2 regions of the Paenibacillus sp. LS-5 genome follow, and region 2 is predicted to be linked to the other one. Evidence: a T-box and tRNA genes for the amino acid it is inferred to sense, from the RefSeq annotation. Region 2 holds a T-box; the other holds one or more tRNA genes.

Region 1 (4,425 bases), on a different contig from region 2:
ACGATTAATGACACGATAAAGCAGACCTTCACCAAGTTTGCAGCTGACGCGGAGAAGGAGATTGCGAATAAATCCTCGGATGACCGGCCGTATGAATTCGACGGGGGTTATGTGATCACCTACAACCAGGACGGCATACTCAGTCTGATCACGAACCAGTATAGCTATCTTGGGGGTGCTCACGGGATGACTTACAACAATGCGTTCACATTCTCACTGAAGGACGGCAAGCGCCTCCTGATCGGGGATTTGCTGAAAGCCAACCCGAACTATAAAAAGGAGCTTAATGCGAAGCTATCCAAGCTCATTAAGGCAGAGGGCGGTTACCTGGGAGGGTTCACGGGCCTGAATACAGAGAAGAATTTTTATGTGAAGGACGGGAGATTGGCCGTTTTCTTCCAGCTCTACGAATACACAGCCTATGCTTCCGGGTTCCCGGAGTATGAGTTCACCTTCAAGGAGCTTCTTCCAGATGGAAGCAGCCCATTCGCTGGGCTGAAATAAGTATAGTCTACTATAAAAGAGTAGATTAACCCGCTCCGCTAATGCCGTGTAGGGATACCTTTCTGTGACCAGGCACTTCTCGCATTCATAAGCTATAGGAGAAACTAGCTTATGAAGAGGGGGGAAGGAAATGAGTTATCTGTACACAGCCATTGGCGATTCCCTGACAACCGGATTCGGAGCTCTTCCGGGCAACGGTTTTGTACCTGTATACCGCAAAATGGCAGAGAGCCGGCTCCGTGCACCAGTTGGCGTAGCCAACCTTGGCATCAATGGTCTAACTACGGCTGCATTGGGGCAGCGTCTAGGCAGTGCACCCATAATGCGCCAAGCGATCCGGGATGCAGATATTATTACATTGTCCATAGGCGGGAACGACCTGATTAAGGCAGCCAAAGCCGTCTCCTTTCGTCCAGGTGACCTGTCTCCAGCGCTGGAACGGGCACTTCGTGAGTGCAAAAGAAATTTCAGCGGGATTATGGGTTCTCTCTGGCAGCTCAAGAACGGCAGCCGCCGCCCCTTTATCATCCGGATGGTTGGACTTTATAATCCTTATCCTCAGTTCACGGAAGCTACAGACTGGGTAAGGCAGTTTAACGGCTATGTAGCGGGCTATAGCAGCAGTGTATGCGGGTTTGCCTCCATCTATCATGAGTTCGCCGGCAATGAGCATGGATTGCTGTCACTGGACCATGTGCATCCAAACGGCAGAGGCTACCGTATAATTGCCGGGAAGCTGGATGCCTTAGGTTACGGCCGGCTGCGATAACAAACTGCTACTATATAATGCAAAAGAGGCTGCTCAGACCATAATGGTCCAGGCAGCCTCTTTGTATGTTCTTCTGAATTATACGCCGGTAGGCAGCGTCTTCTCGATAACTTTATCGACGATACCATATTCAGCTGCATCAGCAGCACTCATGAAGTAGTCGCGGTCTGTATCCTTTTCGATACGCTCCAGCGGTTGGCCAGTACGTTCGGACAAGATACGGTTCAGTTTGTCGCGAAGCTTAAGGATACGGCGGGCACGGATTTCGATGTCTGTAGCCTGACCCTGCGCTCCACCCAGCGGCTGGTGGATCATAATTTCACTGTTCGGCAGTGCAAATCGTTTGCCTTTGGCACCGGCATTCAGCAGGAAAGCCCCCATGGAAGCGGCCATGCCCACACAGATGGTGGAGACATCCGGCTTAATATATTGCATTGTATCAAATATAGCCATTCCGGCTGTGATGGAACCGCCAGGGCTGTTCACATACAGGTGAATATCCTTATCCGGATCCTCGGCAGCCAGGAAGAGCATTTGTGCGATGATGGAATTGGCTACCACGTCATTAACCTCCGTTCCGAGGAAAATGATGCGGTCCTTCAGCAGGCGGGAATAGATGTCATAAGCGCGCTCACCGCGGTTGCTCTGTTCTACTACCATAGGAATATAACTCACGTGGAAAACCTCCTTGAATTGGTTCTTCGAATGTGTTCATTTTTACTGTTACCGTATTAACCACATGATAAACAAATTCAAACAAAAAGTCAAAGAAAGTCAAACTTAGTTAATAAAAAAAGAGCCAACAAGTGGCTCTTTGGTTAAGTAGTATAGGTACAGCTGCTAAATTATGTACAAAGATGAAATTAATGGCGCGCCCGCCAAGAATCGAACTTGGATCTCAGGCTTCGGAGGCCTACGTCATATCCATTGGACCACGGGCGCAACAGAAATTATTATAATCCATTTAGGCTGTAAATGCAACGGCTAATCATTTTGCTGCAAAATATCTTTGTTTTCTTCTCCATTGTCAGCCGCAAGCGTGCGTGGATATTCAGCAGCCTGGGCTTTTATCTTAGGGTCACGGGACTTTCAGCACTTTCCATTACCCACCAGATGTATAAGATGAAAAGAGGTTGAGAATTATACTCACGGAAGACTTGCACTCCGCGTAATATTTGGGTAGAATATGGGTGGGACTTAAAAAGTTAACCCGGGACATTTTAAGACCATGAACAAGGGAATAAGAGGAAGACGAAGTTGCAGGAGTGAAAGCATGCGTAATTTATTAGAAATCCAAAAGCAGCTTCTGCCTGATCTCATGGAAACCCTTAAGAGACGTTACACGATTCTACATCAGATCATGCTGTCCGATATTATTGGGCGCAGAACGCTTGCCGCTTCGCTCGATATGACTGAGCGGGTGCTGCGCGCCGAGACGGATCTTCTGAAATCGCAAGGGCTCATTGAGATCGAGAGCGTAGGCATGCGCGTAAGCGATGCGGGGCGCAGACTGCTTGACCTGCTGGAGCCAATCGCCAAGAGCCTGTTTGGCCTGGATGATCTGGAAGAGAAAATTCGTACAACGTATGGTCTGAACAAAGTTATTGTGGTCCCTGGTGATTGCGAAACCTCGCCATTCACGAAACGTGAGCTCGGACGCGCGGGCGCCAAAGCATTGCTAGGTGTATTGCGGTCGGATGATACCATTGCCGTTACGGGTGGTTCAACGCTTGCTGAAATGGCTGATCAGCTCACACCTCCGTTATCTCCTTCCTATAAGAACGCTTGGGTTGTACCAGCGCGCGGGGGATTGGGTGAGAGCATGGAGATTCAGGCCAACACGATTGCTTCAAAGATGGCCAAACGGATGGGGGCTAATTACCGCCTTCTGCATGTGCCTGATTTACTTAGTGAAGATGCTTACCAGTCCCTGGGGCTCGATGCGAACATTGGGGAGATTGTACAAATTATCCGCAGGTCGCGAATTATTGTGCATGGTATTGGGGATGCCATTGAAATGACCCGCCGCCGTAAGCTGGATGAGGCTACAGTCTCAGAAATCCAGGGAGAAGGAGCGGTTGCCGAATCGTTCGGCTATTATTTCAATGAAGAAGGTCAGGTTGTTCATACTATGCTGACTATGGGGCTCCGCCTAGAGGATATTATCCGCACGGAAGTCGTTGTCGGTATCGCCGGAGGCAAACGAAAGTCCAAAGCCATCCATGCGATGCTTCGTTTCGGGCAGGAGGATATACTCGTTACCGATGAGGCGGCGGCTATCGAAATTGGTAAAGAAATTGACAATCAGGTCCAGGCAGTCCTATAAATTCCATAATATGGGAAGCAAGCAAAGGGTTTATGCATTATACTTAACATTGTTGTCTTGACGAGCCTCACGGCCTGTCTTGAATAAATAAAACGAAATCTAGGAGGAACTATTCAATGAGTGTAAAAGTTGGTATTAACGGTTTTGGACGTATTGGACGCCTTGCATTCCGCCGTATTCAAAATGTAGAAGGTATCGAAGTGGTAGCAATCAATGACTTGACTGACGCTAAGATGCTTGCTCATTTGCTTAAATATGATACAACTCAAGGTAAATTCCAAGGGGACGTTGAAGTACATGACGGCTTCTTCAAAGTAAACGGCAAAGAAGTTAAGGTTCTTGCGAACCGCAATCCTGAAGAACTTCCTTGGGGCGACCTGGGCGTAGATATCGTTCTGGAGTGCACAGGTTTCTTCACAACTAAAGAAGCAGCTGAAAAGCACCTGAAAGGCGGAGCTAAAAAAGTAGTAATCTCTGCTCCAGCTACTGGCGACATGAAGACCGTTGTTTACAACGTTAACCATGACATCCTTGATGGTACTGAAACTGTAATCTCCGGTGCATCTTGCACAACTAACTGCCTGGCTCCTATGGCAAAAGTTCTGAACGACAAGTTCGGAATCGTTGAAGGCCTGATGACTACTATCCACGCTTACACTGGCGACCAGAACACACTTGATGCTCCACACGCTAAAGGCGACTTCAGACGCGCCCGCGCTGCTGCTGAGAACATCATCCCTAACACTACCGGTGCTGCAAAAGCAATCGGTCTGGTAATCCCAGCACTGAAAGGCAAACTGGACGGCGCTGCACAACGTGTGCCTGT
Region 2 (4,425 bases):
AACAGACCCGCTATTTCCGGTGAATCCCTCTGTATGATAGGGTTAGTGGGAAATCCTCCCTCTAACATCGTTAGAAGTTCATTGGAAGAGCTTATAGCCCAAATTAGAGGGGGGATTTCCCTCTATTCACCTAAAAAGCATCTTCTAACGCAGAATAGAGGGAGTTTTTCCCTCTATTCCAATTTCCGATCGTTTTTGCCGGGACTCTGCTTAATATCCTTACGTACCAGCCTCTGTCCAACTCAACCCGTCTATCACTCTACTATGGACGCTATCCATCATCCGAATTATTCAACCGCTTATAAAACCTTTTCATCAACGATTTTGTCTACATCCGGTCAGGCTTCGGCAGTCCGATTACCTCCAAGGCCTCTCCGAGGGTATTCTGAAAACGCAGCGTTAGCCAGACCCGGAAGCGGATGGAGGCATCTCCTCCCTTAAGGATCGGGCAGGTGGAATAGAAGTTGTTGAACAACGAGGCCAAGGTATGGGCGAAGTTGCAAATACTATTGGGCGTGAGATCGCGGCTTGCCGTGTAGAGAGTATCCTCCCAGGTGCTGAGTTGTCTCAGCAAGGCTAGCTCGGCTGTCTCCAATCGTTCCGGAAACTGGGGAACCGCTGCCTGTTCCACCGGACAGTCTGCTTTGCTGAGCACACTGCCTGCACGCGCGAAGCTGTACATGAGATAGACTCCGGTATTACCTGAAATCTCCATGGCCTGCTTGAAATCGAACACAATCTCTGTGCCCAGATTGAAGCGCAGCAGGTAATAACGGATTGCAGCAGTGGCGATGATCCGGCTGGAGAGGCCGGTTTTGTCGGAGCGTGTGGCTTCGATGCTGTCCTCCATGAGCTGAACCAGATCGCTTACCTTCACGCCAATGCCTTGGCGGCCGGACATGGCGTAGGAGCTTTTGCCCTCTGAAATATCGATGCCAAGCTCGGCGGCGGAAGCTGGACTGAGTGATACGACTCCGTAACTGACATGCTGCAGCTTCTTTGCCTGCTCTGCATAACCCAGCACCTCAAGTGCCTGCTTCACCATGGCCTGCGGATACTCCTGCCTGTAGTCGATGACATTGACCACTCGATCCGCTTTGCCAAATTGCATAGGTCCTCCAGTCAACCCGGTAGTCCATAGACCTGCATTAAATTCGCTGTATTTGAAATCCTTGTCCAATAATCCGAATTTCCAGAGGTGATAGGCGATATCTTTGGCAGTGTAGGTCAAAATTCCGTTGGAACGCACCAGTACCTTGTCCTTCTGATGGTCCTCGGAATCGCCTTCAGAAGCCGGTTGTTTCAGAATCCAGCACCCTGCCAGTTTACCCTCTGTCTCCTGGATAAACACTGCTGTCTCTTCTAGCAGACGGAAAGCGGATGACCAGAAGCCTTCTTGCAAAATACTGCTCTCCCAGACCAGAAGATCATACCCGATATCGAAGTTTTTCATTTCTGCGACATGTTCTTTTACGATACGTTCCGCAACCAGTTGGCCGAGCCAGGCCTTATTGCCGTGCCCTTTCTCCAGTTCATGTAGAATGTCCGTCCTTTTATGGACCATTTCCGGCTGCTGTGCATACTCTTTGTTGATGGCGGCATAAATATCCCAGCAGTAATCCCCGAAACGGAGATGCTCTCCGGCTAGCGGCACATGAAGTAGACCGGCTACTGTATCTGCAAGTTGATTGCCCAGATCGTCCACATAGTTGTGGACTTCTACGTTATGCCCCGTTTTCCGCAAAACTCTTACCAGCGTATCCCCGATACAGGAGTTTCTTAGGTGGCCTATATGCATGGATTTGTTCGGATTCACGCTCGTATGCTCGACAATAACTTTCTCCCCATTGCCCGGAGGGAGCCCAAAAGAATGCCCCGCCCACTGCTGCCAGTTGATGTACATATTAATAAATCCCGGAGCGGCGATCTCAATGCGATCAAGCCATCCTCCGGTAACTCCCATTTGCTGAAGCTCTACAGTGATCAGTCCGGCGATGACCATGGGGGCTTTGCGCAACTTTTTGGCTAACTGCATGGCAATGTTACTAGAATAATCCCCAAAATCCGTATTCGCCGGCTGCTCCAGCACGACGGTTATCGGTTCTGCCAAGTCTGCGCCGAGGCTGCTGATTACGTTGTATACGCTTTGTTCCAGTTGCTTGCTGATCTGTTGACTTAACAATGATTTCTCCTCCTCCAAGACTAGAGTCCAACCGCAAATTCAAGGGGCCCGTTAAACACAAAAAAGCCCCGTCTCTAAAAGAGACGAAGGCATAAGCGCTCGCGGTACCACTCTCGTTGCCGAACACAGGGTTCAGCCACCTCACAGGTTAACGGCCTTCAGCCGGGGCTTCCTACTGCAAGTTCAGAAGTCCATCTCCCGGGTGCGCTTCATGACAGGATCTGTACCGGCTTACACTCTCCCGGCTCGCTGGGGACTAGATCGAAGATCACTACTTTCCCGTTCATTGAATGTATATTGATTTTTATCAGTATAGCGAATTATTGGAAATAAGCAATAGCCTTTTGTGGTGAGGTCAAACAGAGGCATCAACCCTCCCAGAGGATAAACGATCAATCTGCAGCAGGTGCACCGGTCAGATTCTTAATGTCTGTCGAGCCGTAAATCAGCAGGGCAATCACGATTATTAGCAAAATAGCGCCGGCAAATTCCTCTCCGTCAAAGTCATCCATCTGTAGTATGCCTCCCTTTTGTCATCCTCTCCGGCTTCAGGTGTTATCAGATTTTTTCTTCAAGGCAGTCATTATTTCGTTTAAGGTCAAGCTGTTGTTATCATCCAAAAAATTGACCAGCTTATCTACATTGTTTGAATTGCCGGGGCTTGTGTCGCTCAAAGTTTTATACTTTCCCACCAAACTGACGAATAAGGAAGCATCGGTGTACATCTGGACAGAATCAACCCGCAGTTTGCCGGTCAGAAGCAGCGCAGCCACTGTATATTCCAATCCTTTTGGAATCTGTTTGTTGGGATTTACCGGTGGTTTTTTGGTACCGGTCTTTTTTCCCTTTCCAGGAGGGGGCATGGAACTCCCTTCTTCCGTAAACAATCTATTTGTATACTTTATGCTCTTCCGCTGATATGGTGCATGCAGCCAGTCTTTTGTCTACCATGGTTATCCGTTTGCCCGAATAATAGGCATATTGTGCCGTTGAGATTGATTCTGCCTAGGTAAAAGATCAGATCATCAGAATCTCACGGATATCCTGCTCAGTTAGGGAGGATAAGGCTTCCTGCCCAGGCTCGATGACTTCATCGATCAGATTCTTTTTCTTCTGCTGCAGCTCGTACATTTTATCTTCTACTGTGCCTTGAGCGATTAGCCGGATCACCTGCACTACCTTCTTTTGTCCGATCCGGTGTGCCCGGTCAGCGGCCTGTTGTTCGACTGCGGGATTCCACCACAGATCATAGAGAATAACAGTGTCTGCTCCCGTCAGATTCAGACCCGTACCGCCTGCTTTGAGCGAGATGAGGAACAGGTCACGTTCCCCCTCATTGAAAAGTCCACACAGTTCAACCCTCTTTGCAGCAGGAGTGTGACCATCCAGATAGAAATGAGAAATTCCCTGTAAGCCCAGCTCACGGCTGATCATCCCCAGCATCTCAGTGAATTGTGAGAAAATCAACATACGCTTGCCGGAGCTGCGGCATTCCTCAATGATCTCCAGCAGCTGCTCGAATTTGCCCGATCCACCGGTATAACCTTCCACAAAAAGTGCAGGATGGCAGCACAGCTGGCGCAGACGGGTCAGACCGGCAAGCACCTTGATCCGCCCATTGCCGAACCCATCGCTATCCAGATGCTTCAGCGCTTCCTTCCGTAGTCTGGCGAGATAGGCGACGTACAGCTTTTTCTGTTCCGGCAGCAGCTCGGAGGCCTGAAGGGACTCGATCTTCTCCGGCAGCTCTTTGAGCACATCACTTTTGAGGCGGCGCAGCAGAAACGGCCGGATTCGCCTTGCGATAGTCTCCCGGGGCAGATCGTGAAAGGCTTTTTTGCCCGGGAACAGTCCAGGGAATACGACGCCGTAGATCGACCAGAGATCCTCTAGCGCATTTTCGACAGGAGTTCCTGTAAGGGCGAAGCGGTAGCGAGCCTGTAATGCTTTTACCGCCTGTGCAGTCTGGGTGGCATGGTTCTTAATGACCTGCGCTTCATCCAGAATGAGTGTATGGAAAGAACGTTTGACGTACAGCTCCACATCACGACGCAGCAGCGGGTAGGAGGTAATCAGAACATCACAGCCAGCCGCATTCCGCAGAGTCCGGCTCCGCTGGTTCAGGTTTCCGTCGGCGATAGCCGCTTTGATCTGCGGAGCAAAGCGCTTTAGCTCATTCTGCCAGTTGTAGAGCAAAGAGGCAGGAGCAACGATAAGTGCAGGCAGCCCGGTCTTGCGGATAT

Evidence for each region. The T-box of region 2 lies ahead of AC0MA3_RS15045 (arginine--tRNA ligase). A T-box ahead of a tRNA ligase gene usually reads a tRNA of that ligase, here a tRNA-Arg.
Region 1: it has a tRNA-Arg gene. The T-box ahead of AC0MA3_RS15045 (arginine--tRNA ligase) is inferred to sense a tRNA for this amino acid. The anticodon was not compared.

The regions. Positions count from the first base shown of each region.
Region 1 is NZ_JBWAVA010000027.1:8,492-12,916, reverse strand. It holds gene AC0MA3_RS25090 (PdaC/SigV domain-containing protein) at 1-504, shown strand, start outside; gene AC0MA3_RS25085 (GDSL-type esterase/lipase family protein) at 635-1,273, shown strand; gene clpP (ATP-dependent Clp endopeptidase proteolytic subunit ClpP) at 1,352-1,948, opposite strand; tRNA gene AC0MA3_RS25075 (tRNA-Arg) at 2,141-2,215, opposite strand; gene AC0MA3_RS25070 (sugar-binding transcriptional regulator) at 2,547-3,599, shown strand; gene gap (type I glyceraldehyde-3-phosphate dehydrogenase) at 3,716-4,425, shown strand, end outside.
Region 2 is NZ_JBWAVA010000009.1:82,451-86,875, reverse strand. It holds gene AC0MA3_RS15045 (arginine--tRNA ligase) at 329-2,182, opposite strand; T-box leader at 2,259-2,478, opposite strand; gene AC0MA3_RS15040 (hypothetical protein) at 2,731-3,069, opposite strand; gene AC0MA3_RS15035 (DEAD/DEAH box helicase) at 3,200-4,425, opposite strand, start outside.